DNA from 2 places in the Serratia sp. NA_13 genome. Region 1 is predicted to be linked to the other one. Evidence: predicted binding sites of a transcription regulator. Region 1 holds the regulator's gene; the other holds the start of a gene.

Region 1 (6,013 bases):
CTGCCGTGGCATACATTGAAATCCCTTATGCGACAACGCTATACTGGATTTGCTTCAATCCATCCGCCATTGGCAACGGCACATCCAATCAGAGGAATTATGCGCTTACTCCATACCATGATCCGCGTCGGTGACCTGCAACGCTCCATCGACTTCTATACCAAGGTATTAGGCATGCGCTTGCTGCGTACCAGCGAGAACCCGGAATACAAGTACTCACTGGCGTTTGTAGGCTATACCGATGAAAGTGAAGGTGCGGTGATTGAACTGACCTATAACTGGGGCACCGACAGCTACGAGATGGGCACCGCATTCGGCCACCTGGCCCTGGGCGTGGATGATGTCGCCGCAACCTGTGACAGCATTCGTCATGCCGGCGGCAAGGTCACTCGCGAAGCCGGCCCGGTCAAGGGCGGCACCACGGTTATCGCCTTTGTTGAAGATCCGGACGGTTATAAAATCGAACTGATCGAGAACAAACACGCCGGCCATGGCCTCGGCCACTAAGGTCAACCAGGGGCGCTTTCTGCGCCCTTGTTTTTTCCGCGTGATAACCGCCTGCAACCGGGCGCAAAATTTGCCATAATGCGCGCTGCATTCGATGAAGATAAGAAACTGATGGCCGAAAAAAGTGATCTTAACGCCCTGAGTGGCCGTTTTCGTGGGTTTTACCCCGTAGTGATAGATATAGAAACTGCCGGATTTAATGCCAAAACTGACGCGTTGCTGGAGATTGCCGCCGTTACGTTAAAAATGGATGAAGACGGCTGGTTGCAGCAGGACGAAACCCTGCACTTTCACGTGGAGCCTTTTGAAGGTGCCAACCTGCAGCCCGAAGCGCTGGCGTTTAACGGCATAGATCCGAGTAATCCCCTGCGCGGTGCGGTCAGTGAGTACGATGCACTGCACGCTATTTTTAAAGCGGTACGCAAGGGCATTAAGGATCGCGGCTGTAACCGGGCGATAATTGTGGCGCATAACGCCAATTTTGATCACAGCTTCTTGATGGCAGCCGCCGAGCGCGCCAGCCTGAAACGCAATCCTTTCCACCCTTTCGCCACCTTTGATACCGCGGCGTTAAGCGGACTGGTGTTGGGACAGACGGTACTGGCCAAAGCCTGCATTGCCGCCGATATTCCCTTCGATAGTGCCCAGGCGCATTCAGCGCTGTATGACACCGAGCAAACCGCTCAGCTGTTCTGCGAGCTGGTTAACCGCTGGAAGCGTCTTGGCGGTTGGCCACTGGCCGCCACTAATACCGACTAAGACAAAAAAATCGGGCGGCCCAGTATTAGCTGGCACCGCCCGATGACTTGCAACAATAAAACCAAGCCGATTATGGCTGCTGGTCTTCCTGCTGTTTGTACTTCTCTGCCGTTTCTTTGATCAGCTGCTGCAATTCACCGCGCTGATACATTTCCATGATGATATCACAGCCGCCGACCAGCTCACCGTCTACCCACAGCTGTGGGAAAGTCGGCCAGTTGGCGTATTTCGGCAACTCGGAACGGATGTCCGGGTTCTGCAGAATATCAACATAAGCAAAGCGTTCGCCACAGGCAGACAGTGCCTGCACGGCTTGCGCCGAGAAACCGCAGTTTGGCAATTTCGGTGAACCTTTCATGTACAGCAGAATTGGGTTCTCAGTGATCTGGTGCTGAATTTTTTCAATCGTCGTCGTCATTATATTGCTTCCTCAAGCCAAATCTCATGGCTACAACATGCATCACACTGGCTATTGTAGCGGCTGGAACAGTTGCAAGAAAACGCCATCTTTTGCAAGGGCATTCCCCCGTTGTCAGTCGCGTCTCACCGGCAAGGCCTTTCCGGTCAAAACATATGCGCAGAATAACATTTTTAATCCGGCCATTTCACTAATATATTTCCTGTCAAAAAACGCCACTTAATAAGTTCCCTGGTGGTCGTTGTTGGTTTTTTATACATCAACGGTTTGATTTTTCGGCAAAAAAAATGCTATTAACGTTTTCTCACAATATGGATTATCATTTATGGGTTCTTCGCTGTTTTATATGGCGAAATTCGGGAATACTGTCACTCATTCGATATCTGTTCCGGGGCCAAGGTTGGTAACGTCGACATGCGTTTAATTCTTACGCTTTTTGTGCTGTTGTTTACACAGCTATTCTTTAATCTGGCGCACGCAGCGCCACAGTCGCGTGTTGCCGCTGAGCAGCGCAAGAGCCACGTAAACGAAGCCCGGCCGGATGACCGCAAGAAAAAGAAAGCGGTTAAAGCCAGCAGCAAAAAAGTGAAAGTCACTACTCCGCAGAAAACCGCCAAGGTCTCCAAAGCCAAAACAGAAAAAGCCGCTAAAAAGATCGTTAGCACAAAATCGAAAAACAAAACTCATAAAATAGCCAAAATTAAAGTGACTCCGCCGAAGAAGGGTTATAAAAAAGGCTATGGCCGCCATCGCAAAACCGGCATGGCAACCGCCAAATTGGTGGGTGACGAAAAGCCGCTGAAGCTCAGCCCGGCACACAAAAAACGCTACCAGCATGCCAAGCAAACCGCGATGGCCAAGCTGATGGATCAAATGGGTAAACCTTATCGCTGGGGGGGCACCTCGCCAAGAACCGGCTTTGATTGCAGCGGCCTGATTTATTACGCCTATAAAGACATCGTTAAAATTAAAATGCCGCGTACTGCCAACGAGATGTATCACCTGCGTGACGCAGCGCCAATCAAGAAGAGTGAACTGGAAAGTGGCGACCTGGTGTTCTTCCGCATTAACAACCGCGGTGTGGCTGACCATGTTGGGGTTTATCTGGGCAACGGTAAATTCATTCAGTCACCGCGTACCGGTGAAGAAATCCGCATCAGCCAACTCGACAACGACTACTGGCAAAACCACTACATCGGCGCACGCCGGGTTGTCACGCCAAAAACCATTCGATAATCTCTTTTGCGGCTGGCGCTGTCAGCCGCTCTCCCCTAATAGTTCCCGCAAACCTCATTGTTGTATTCAATCCCTTACCCGTTCCCCTGTATTTCATCGCGAAAATTGCTAATCTAAATACCCACAATAAAAACAGGTCAATCTATCGCCCATTGTTACGTCGGTGGACTGGCACTGTACAAGGAGAAAGCAATGTCGTTTGAACTTCCTGCATTACCTTATGAAAAAAACGCCCTCGAACCGCACATTTCCGCAGAAACCCTGGAATACCATTATGGCAAGCATCACAACGCCTACGTGGTGAACCTGAACAATCTGCTGAAAGGCAGTAAGTTTGAAGGGTTGTCCCTGGAAGAAATCGTTAAGGCCTCTGACGGCGGCATCTTCAACAATGCAGCCCAGATATGGAACCACACTTTCTATTGGCACTGTCTGTCGCCACAGGGCGGCGGTGAGCCTGAAGGTAAACTGGCTGAGGCAATAAATCAGGCATTTGGTTCTTTCGCCGCCTTTAAGCAGCAATTCAGCGACGCCGCAGTGAAAAACTTTGGCGCAGGCTGGACCTGGCTGGTGAAAACGCCAGAGAGTTCGCTGGCTATTGTTAACACCTCGAACGCGGCGACACCGCTGACCGGTGATGATAAACCACTGCTGACCGTCGACGTTTGGGAACACGCTTACTACATCGATTACCGCAACGCGCGACCTGCCTACCTGGAAAATTTCTGGTCACTGGTTAACTGGGCATTTGTGGAAAAGAACCTGGCGTAACGCGGGGAAAAACAATCAGGCGCAGCGAGCTGCGCCTGTTTTACTTGAGGGGATCAGTTCAAAGCAGCGGTGAAGCTGAAAGCAATAATCACGGCCAGCGCACAAACGGTGGTGAACAGTGACATTTTCAGATCGGTATCCATTACAACTCCTTTTCAGATTGGGTTGCCCAAGGGTAAAAGGCACACAATTAATGCGTCAAACCATTTTCACACAGTTAAACAATAAAATCTTGTTATCATTTCCCGGTTTATTATACCGATTACCTCTTCCACTTTGGCTCAATATGGGACAAAATTCGCAGTTCACAACTGTGTACCGGCAAAATGCCCCTCCTGACCAAGCGCTGACGACTTCAACACACTAAAAACTCAGTTTTCGCTTCTTTGGAGAAGGATCTACGCAGGCAAACGATTAACATCATACTTACATACTGCAACATGTGAGTTCAGGAGTCATTCTTTACATGGCAACGATTAAAGATGTGGCCAAACGCGCTGGCGTTTCCACCACCACCGTTTCGCACGTCATCAATAAGACTCGTTTCGTCGCCGAAGAGACTAAAGCGGCCGTTGGCGCTGCGATTAAAGAGCTGCATTACTCACCCAGCGCCGTAGCGCGCAGCCTGAAGGTCAATCACACCAAATCGATTGGCCTGCTGGCCACCTCCAGCGAAGCCCCCTACTTTGCCGAAGTAATCGAGGCGGTAGAAAACAGCTGCTACAGCAAAGGCTATACGCTGATTTTGTGCAACTCGCACAACAATCTGGACAAACAGCGGGCCTATCTGGCGATGCTGGCACAAAAACGTGTCGATGGCCTGCTGGTAATGTGTTCGGAATATCCAGACCAACTGCTGGGTATGCTGGAAGACTATCGCAATATTCCAATGGTCGTCATGGACTGGGGCGCAGCCCGCGGTGATTTTACCGATAGCATTATTGATAACGCCTTCGAAGGCGGCTATCTGGCCGGGCGTTATCTGATTGAACGCGGTCACCGCGATATCGGTGCCATTCCAGGCCAACTGTCGCGCAATACCGGTGGCGGCCGCCATCAGGGTTTTTTAAAAGCCATGGAAGAAGCCAATATCGAAGTACGCGACGAGTGGATTGTTCAGGGCGACTTTGAGCCGGAATCCGGTTACAAGGCCATGCACCAGATCTTGTCGCAGAAGCATCGGCCGACCGCGGTATTCTGCGGCGGCGACATCATGGCGATGGGCGCGATCTGCGCCGCCGACGAACTTGGGCTGCGGGTGCCACAAGACATTTCGGTAATTGGCTACGATAACGTGCGTAACGCCCGCTATTTCACCCCGGCGCTGACCACCATTCATCAACCCAAAGAGCGTTTGGGTGAGATGGCGTTCACCATGTTGCTGGACCGTATAATCAGCAAGCGCGAAGAGTCGCAGGTGATTGAAGTGCATCCAAAGCTGATTGAGCGCCGTTCGGTCGCTGACGGCCCATTCATCGATTACCGCCGCTAATTGCTATCGCCGGAAGCCGCTGTGGCTTCCGGCACCACTTCGCTTAGCCATTCCTGATTCAGCGTTTCACTGTCCCCCAGGTAATCCAACAGCCAGGCCATCGCCGGTGATGGCCTATTCTGCTGCCAGGTCAGGCAACAGGGGCTGGCCGGAAACGGCTGCTGCAGCTGCAACGCTACCAGTTCCCCACGCTGCACCAATGGCAAGGCCTGATGCGCCGGCATCATGCCAACGCATAGGCCGGCACACAGACAGTCCAGCGCCGAGGCCCAGTCCGGCACCACCAGCCGCCGTTGGTTATCCAGTGTCCAGGTGACCCGCTTGGGCAGATTACGCGAGGTATCTTCCAGACACAGGGACGGGAAAGGCCGCAGTTGATCATCATTCAACAGGCCGTCCAACGCCGCCAGCGGATGTTGCGGACTGACCACACACAGCCAGCGCATGTCGCCCATATCGCGAAAGGCAAAGCCGCCGCCGACCGGCACCGCACGCGTCGCCCCAATCGCCATATCAGCACGTCCGTCCACCAGCGCATCCCAGACGCCGTTAAACACTTCCAGTTGAACCAAAAGTTCTACGTCGGGAAAATGGCGATAAAAATCCAGCACCAGTTGGCGACAACGCTGGGGTTTAACAATGATGTCTACCGCAATTTTTAGTTGACCACGCCAACCGTTAGCCACCTGCTGGCACTGGCGGCGAGTGTCGAGCATTTTTTTGATGACACTGCGCGCTTCCTGCACAAATACCACGCCGGCCGGGGTCAGTTCCACGTCACGATGCCGCCGTTCAAACAGCGGAACTGCCAGCCATTGTTCCAATTGCCG
Region 2 (6,013 bases), on a different contig from region 1:
GCGGTGAACTACACCATTGGCCGGCTGTTCGGGGAAAAGTTGTTCAGTAACCCGAATTCGAAAATTTTCCGCCGCAGCTACCTGGATAAGACCCACCAGTTTTATGAAAAACACGGCGGGAAAACGATTATTCTGGCGCGATTTGTGCCAATCGTGCGTACTTTTGCGCCGTTCGTTGCAGGTATGGGGCATATGTCCTATCGCCATTTTGCCGCCTACAACGTGATTGGTGCACTGGTTTGGGTGCTGCTCTTCACTTATGCTGGCTACCTCTTCGGCGATCTGCCGGTCGTGCAGGAAAACCTGAAACTGTTGATCGTGGGTATCATCATTGTTTCAATTCTGCCGGGTGTCATTGAAATTTGGCGCCATAAGCGTGCGGCTGCCCGCCAGCAAAAACAGTAAAAACATCGCTTAACCTGTCGGTTCGACCAGTTTTTTGTCCACAGAGTCGGGCCGATATGGTTTAATGAGCGACATTTATGGTCTGTTCCTGTTAACAACCTTGAAACCTGTGCCTTGCTCGCGCGCATGCCGCGTTTTGTCCAGGCATTTTTTCATTGGTGTTCTCGGGGGGATTGTTAAAGCATGAACAGCGGACTGGCGTCTGCCAGGTTCAAACAGAAAGGTCATCGATGAGCTGGATTGAACGAATTCTTAACAAGAGCAATATCACCCAAACCCGTAAGGCGAGTATTCCTGAAGGGGTGTGGACTAAATGCGATAGCTGCGGTCAGGTTCTCTACCGCGCCGAGCTGGAGCGTAATCTGGAAGTGTGCCCGAAATGCGACCACCACATGCGCATGACTGCGCGTATGCGTCTGCATACCCTACTGGATGAAGGCAGTGAAGTGGAGCTGGGCAGCGAACTGGAACCGAAAGACGTTCTGAAGTTCAAGGATTCCAAAAAGTATAAAGACCGCCTGGTAGCCGCACAGAAAGCGACCGGTGAAAAAGACGCGCTGGTAGTGATGAAAGGCACGCTGTACGGCATGCCGATTGTCGCCGCTTCGTTCGAATTTGCCTTTATCGGCGGTTCCATGTCGTCCGTGGTCGGTGCGCGCTTTGTGCGTGCGGTTGAGCAGGCGCTGGAAGACAACTGTCCGCTGGTGTGTTTCTCAGCCAGTGGCGGTGCCCGTATGCAGGAAGCGCTGATGTCGCTGATGCAGATGGCGAAAACCAGTGCCGCACTGGCGAAACTGCAGGAGCGTGGTCTGCCGTACATTTCGGTACTGACCGACCCGACCATGGGTGGCGTTTCCGCCAGTCTGGCGATGCTGGGTGATATCAATATCGCCGAGCCGAAAGCGCTGATCGGCTTTGCTGGCCCACGCGTTATCGAGCAGACGGTGCGTGAAAAGCTGCCGCCGGGCTTCCAGCGCAGTGAGTTCCTGATTGAAAAAGGCGCAATCGACATGATCGTACGCCGTCCGGAAATGCGTCAGACCCTGGCGAGTATCCTTTCCAAGCTGACCAACCAGCCGCAGCCGCATTTCGATGAAGCCGCGCCGGTGTCCGAGCAGGAAAATCAGACCGACGCCTGAGAGCAATAAGTTCCCCGCGCCGGTATCCATCGGCGCGGGGTTCAGCCGCCATTTTGTGGCTAAATGACGGCTGAAAACGGAGAGCATCGCCTTTACCGCGGTGAGGGTGGTGCCCTGATGGATTAATGAACCCAAGTTCAGTGACGGGACTCATGCAAAACCACCAAATTCCCCAAGCCACGTCGCCATTGAGCTCGTGGCTTTTCTATCTGGAACGTCTGCACAGCCAGGCGATCGAACTCGGCCTGGAACGTGTACAGCGTGTTGCGGCGCATCTTGATTTACTCACTCCTGCACCGACGGTATTTACCGTAGCCGGTACCAATGGCAAAGGCACCACCTGTCGCACCCTGGAAACCATCCTGATGGCGGCCGGTTTGCGCGTTGGCGTCTACAGCTCTCCACATCTGGTACGTTACACCGAGCGGGTACGCATTCAGGGCGATGAACTGAGCGAGGCAGAACACTGCCGCTCGTTCGCCGCCATTGAAGCGGGCCGGGGTGAAACTTCACTGACTTACTTCGAATTCGGCACCCTGTCGGCGCTGCAACTGTTCAAACAGGCTAAGCTTGACGTGGTGATCCTGGAAGTCGGGCTCGGCGGCCGCCTGGATGCGACCAATATCGTCGATCCGAGCGTGGCGGTAGTGACCAGCATCGCGTTGGATCATACCGACTGGCTGGGCAACGATCGCGAAAGCATTGGCCGTGAAAAGGCCGGGATCTTCCGTAGCGGCAGACCGGCGGTGGTGGGTGAACCGGATATGCCGGCCACCATTGGGCAGGTAGCGGAAACCCTGGGTGCCCAACTGTATCGCCGTGGCGATGCCTGGACCTTCAGCGAACAGGGCGAACGCTGGCAGTGGCAAGGCGGCGGCACCTTACTGACCGATTTGCCGATGCCCAACGTGCCGTTAGCCAATGCGGCGACGGCACTGGCGGCACTGCATTTTTCTGCGTTGGAAATTGATGAGCGGGCCATCTTCACCGGCTTGCAGCAGGCGACATTGCCTGGACGTTTCCAGATTGTGCGACGCGATCCGATGTTAATCCTCGACGTGGCGCATAATCCCCACGCGGCAGGTTACCTGGCCGGGCGTCTGGCGACCTTACCGTGCAATGGCGGCAAGGTGCGTGCGGTGGTGGGAATGTTGTCGGATAAAGACATCGCCGGCACCCTGGCCTGTCTGAGTGAGCAGGTCGATGAGTGGTATTGCGCGCCGCTGGACGGGCCGCGCGGGGCCAGCGGCGAACTTTTGGCGCAATATTTGACGGAACCGCGGCAGTTTGCCGATGTCGAAACTGCCTGGCGTCAGGCTATGCAGGACGCAGATATTCAGGATATTGTGATCGTCTGTGGATCGTTCCACACCGTTGCACAGGTTATGGCGGCGTTAGACGAGCGGGGAGTGTGAGTGGCAAGTAAATTTCAAAACCGATTGGTCGGTACCGTGATTTTGGTCGCGCTGGGGGTGATTATCCTGCCAGGACTGCTGGACGGTAAAAAGAAACATTATGAGGACGAGTTCGCCGCCATCCCATTGGTGCCGAAGGCCGGTGATGTGGAAGAAAACGACGTGGTGCCACCGGTAAGCCAACCGCTACCGGCGCAGCCGCCGGAAGGGGCGGGGGCACTGGTTGAGCAGCAGGCGGCCAATGAGGCAGCAACGCAGCAGGCAGCTCGCCAACCGACGCAGCAGCCGACATTGGTTACGCCGCCGGTCGAAACCCGTCCACAACCGACGCCGCAGCCGCAGGTGAAGCCTAAACCGGTAGAAACCAAACCGGTGGAAGCGAAGCCAAAACAGGTACCGCAACCGAAACCGGTGGTGAGGCCTGAGCCAACGCCAGTACCCAAGCCTGAGCCTGCACCCGTGCAGAAACCGGCGGAAGAGAAAGCGCCGGCAGGGCAGGCTTATGTGGTGCAGCTTGGTGCGCTGAAAAACGCCGCCAAGGTGAACGAGGTGGTGGCATCGCTCAGGCTGTCCGGCTACCGTGCCTTTACCGTGCCATCAACGCCGGTACAGGGCCAGATCACCCGGATCTACGTCGGCCCGGATGCCTCAAAACAGAAGCTGCAGTCTTCGCTGTCCGCGTTGAATTCGATCAGTGGTTTGAGCGGTCAGGTGAAGCCGTACGGCGTACGTTAAGATTATAGGGCGCAGTATGCTGTGCCTCATAATCGGTACATGCCGATATAATCATTAAAAATAATGTGCCTTTCGTAGTTGAAATGGCCTATGTAGGCGCGGCGATTGGGAATTTTGTTATCGCCGTTTTTTATTTGTAGCGGGGCAGGAAAACCCCTACGCAAACGTTTACGTTTTCTGTTAGAATTCGCCGCGAATTGGATATACCCAAGAGAATTCAAGTTGCATCAAGGCGGCAACTGAACGAATCGCCAGGAGCTTGGTTCACCAAGTGACGGGTGTGAGTAAAGGCAGCCAACGCCGATGCGGCTTGAAGGATGAAGGGTAGGCAGGGGCGATTCATCATTGGAATAGTTCATGGTCTGGATTGATTACGTCATTATAGCGGTGATTGGGTTTTCGGCTCTGGTGAGCCTGATCCGAGGGTTTGTTCGCGAAGCATTGTCACTTGTGACATGGGGATGTGCGTTTTTTGTTGCCAGCCATTTCTACTCTTACCTTGCAGTCTACTTCACTCGTTTTGAAGATGAACTGGTGCGAAACGGCATCGCGATTGCCATCTTGTTTATCGCGACCCTGATCGTAGGCGCTATTGTTAACTATGTGATTAGCTCACTGGTAGAGAAAACCGGGTTATCGGGCACTGACCGGGTGCTGGGCGTCTGTTTTGGCGCACTGCGCGGCGTGTTGATCGTTTCGGCGATACTGTTTTTCCTGGATACCTTTACCGGTTTCTCACAAAGTACCGACTGGAAACAGTCGCAGCTGATCCCCCAGTTCAGTTACATCATCAGGTGGTTCTTTGACTACCTGCAGAGCACGTCGAGTTTCTTGCCGACCCATTTACCGGGGCGGTAGCGCTGATGAGGAAAAGACAACATGTGCGGTATTGTCGGTATCGCCGGTTTTATGCCGGTAAACCAGTCGATTTATGATGCGTTGATGGTGCTTCAGCACCGTGGCCAGGATGCCGCAGGCATCGTCACCATAGATGCCCACAATGGGTTCCGTCTGCGTAAGGCAAACGGTCTGGTGAAGGATGTGTTTGAGGCACGCCATATGCAGCGCTTGCAGGGCAACATGGGTATTGGCCATGTGCGCTACCCAACGGCTGGCAGCTCCAGTGCCTCAGAGGCTCAACCCTTCTATGTAAACTCGCCGTTCGGCCTGACGCTGGCCCACAACGGCAACCTGACCAACGCCCATGAGCTGCGCCAAAAGCTGTTTGAAAGCGGCCGCCGCCATATCAACACCACCTCCGATTCCGAGATCCTGCTGAACGTACTGGCCAGTGAGCTGGACCGTTTCCAACATTATCCGCTGGAATCCGACAACATTTTCACCGCCGTTGCCGCCATGCATCAGCAACTACGTGGTGCTTACGCCTGCGTGGCGATGATCATCGGCCATGGTCTGCTGGCATTCCGTGACCCTAACGGTATCCGCCCGCTGGTGATCGGCAAGCGTCAGCTTGAAGATGGCCGCAATGAATATATGGTGGCTTCCGAGAGTGTCGCACTCGATACGCTGGGCTTCGAGTTCTTGCGTGATGTGGCACCGGGCGAAGCGGTGTATATCACTGAGAAGGGTCAACTGTTCACTCGCCAGTGTGCAGAGAACCCGAAAACCAACCCGTGTCTGTTCGAATACGTCTATTTCGCTCGTCCGGACTCCTTTATGGACAAGATTTCGGTCTACAGCGCACGCGTGCGTATGGGGCAGAAGTTGGGTGAGAAGATTGCCCGCGAATGGGAAGATTTGGACATCGACGTGGTGATCCCAATCCCGGAAACGTCCTGTGATATCGCCTTGGAAATCGCGCGTATCCTGGATAAGCCATATCGTCAGGGTTTTGTGAAAAACCGCTATGTCGGCCGTACCTTTATTATGCCGGGCCAGCAGGCGCGCCGTAAGTCGGTGCGCCGTAAGCTGAACGCCAACCGTGCCGAATTCCGCGACAAGAATGTGCTGTTGGTGGATGATTCCATCGTACGCGGCACCACTTCGGAACAGATCGTGGAGATGGCGCGTGACGCCGGGGCGAAACGAGTTTATCTGGCTTCCGCAGCGCCGGAAATCCGCTTCCCTAACGTTTACGGCATCGACATGCCGAGTGCCAACGAACTGATTGCCCACGGCCGTGAAGTGGATGAAATTCGCCAGATCATCGGTGCCGACGGCCTGATCTTCCAGGACCTGGACGATCTGATTGAAGCGGTACGCGAAGAGAACCCGGACATTACCCAGTTCGAATGCTCGGTATTCAACGGTATCTACGTCACCAAAGACGTCGACCAGAGCTACCTCGAGTATCTGGAA

The links. The regulator PurR, encoded in region 1, represses purine synthesis genes. The targets are predictions, from matches to a motif close to CANGCAAACGTTTGCNTG.
Region 2: the regulator PurR is predicted to act here: its motif matches at 3,852-3,869, upstream of cvpA (colicin V production protein).

The regions. Positions count from the first base shown of each region.
Region 1 covers NZ_JBQZFV010000001.1:225,670-231,682, reverse strand. The annotation lists gene gloA (lactoylglutathione lyase) at 100-507, shown strand; gene rnt (ribonuclease T) at 586-1,266, shown strand; gene ACUTSU_RS01075 (Grx4 family monothiol glutaredoxin) at 1,337-1,684, opposite strand; gene ACUTSU_RS01070 (C40 family peptidase) at 2,099-2,920, shown strand; gene sodB (superoxide dismutase [Fe]) at 3,113-3,691, shown strand; gene cydH (cytochrome bd-I oxidase subunit CydH) at 3,745-3,834, opposite strand; gene purR (HTH-type transcriptional repressor PurR) at 4,158-5,183, shown strand; gene punR (DNA-binding transcriptional activator PunR) at 5,180-6,013, opposite strand, start outside.
Region 2 covers NZ_JBQZFV010000004.1:181,389-187,401, forward strand. The annotation lists gene ACUTSU_RS09340 (DedA family protein) at 1-405, shown strand, start outside; gene accD (acetyl-CoA carboxylase, carboxyltransferase subunit beta) at 636-1,544, shown strand; gene folC (bifunctional tetrahydrofolate synthase/dihydrofolate synthase) at 1,697-2,959, shown strand; gene dedD (cell division protein DedD) at 2,960-3,694, shown strand; gene cvpA (colicin V production protein) at 4,052-4,552, shown strand; gene purF (amidophosphoribosyltransferase) at 4,574-6,013, shown strand, end outside.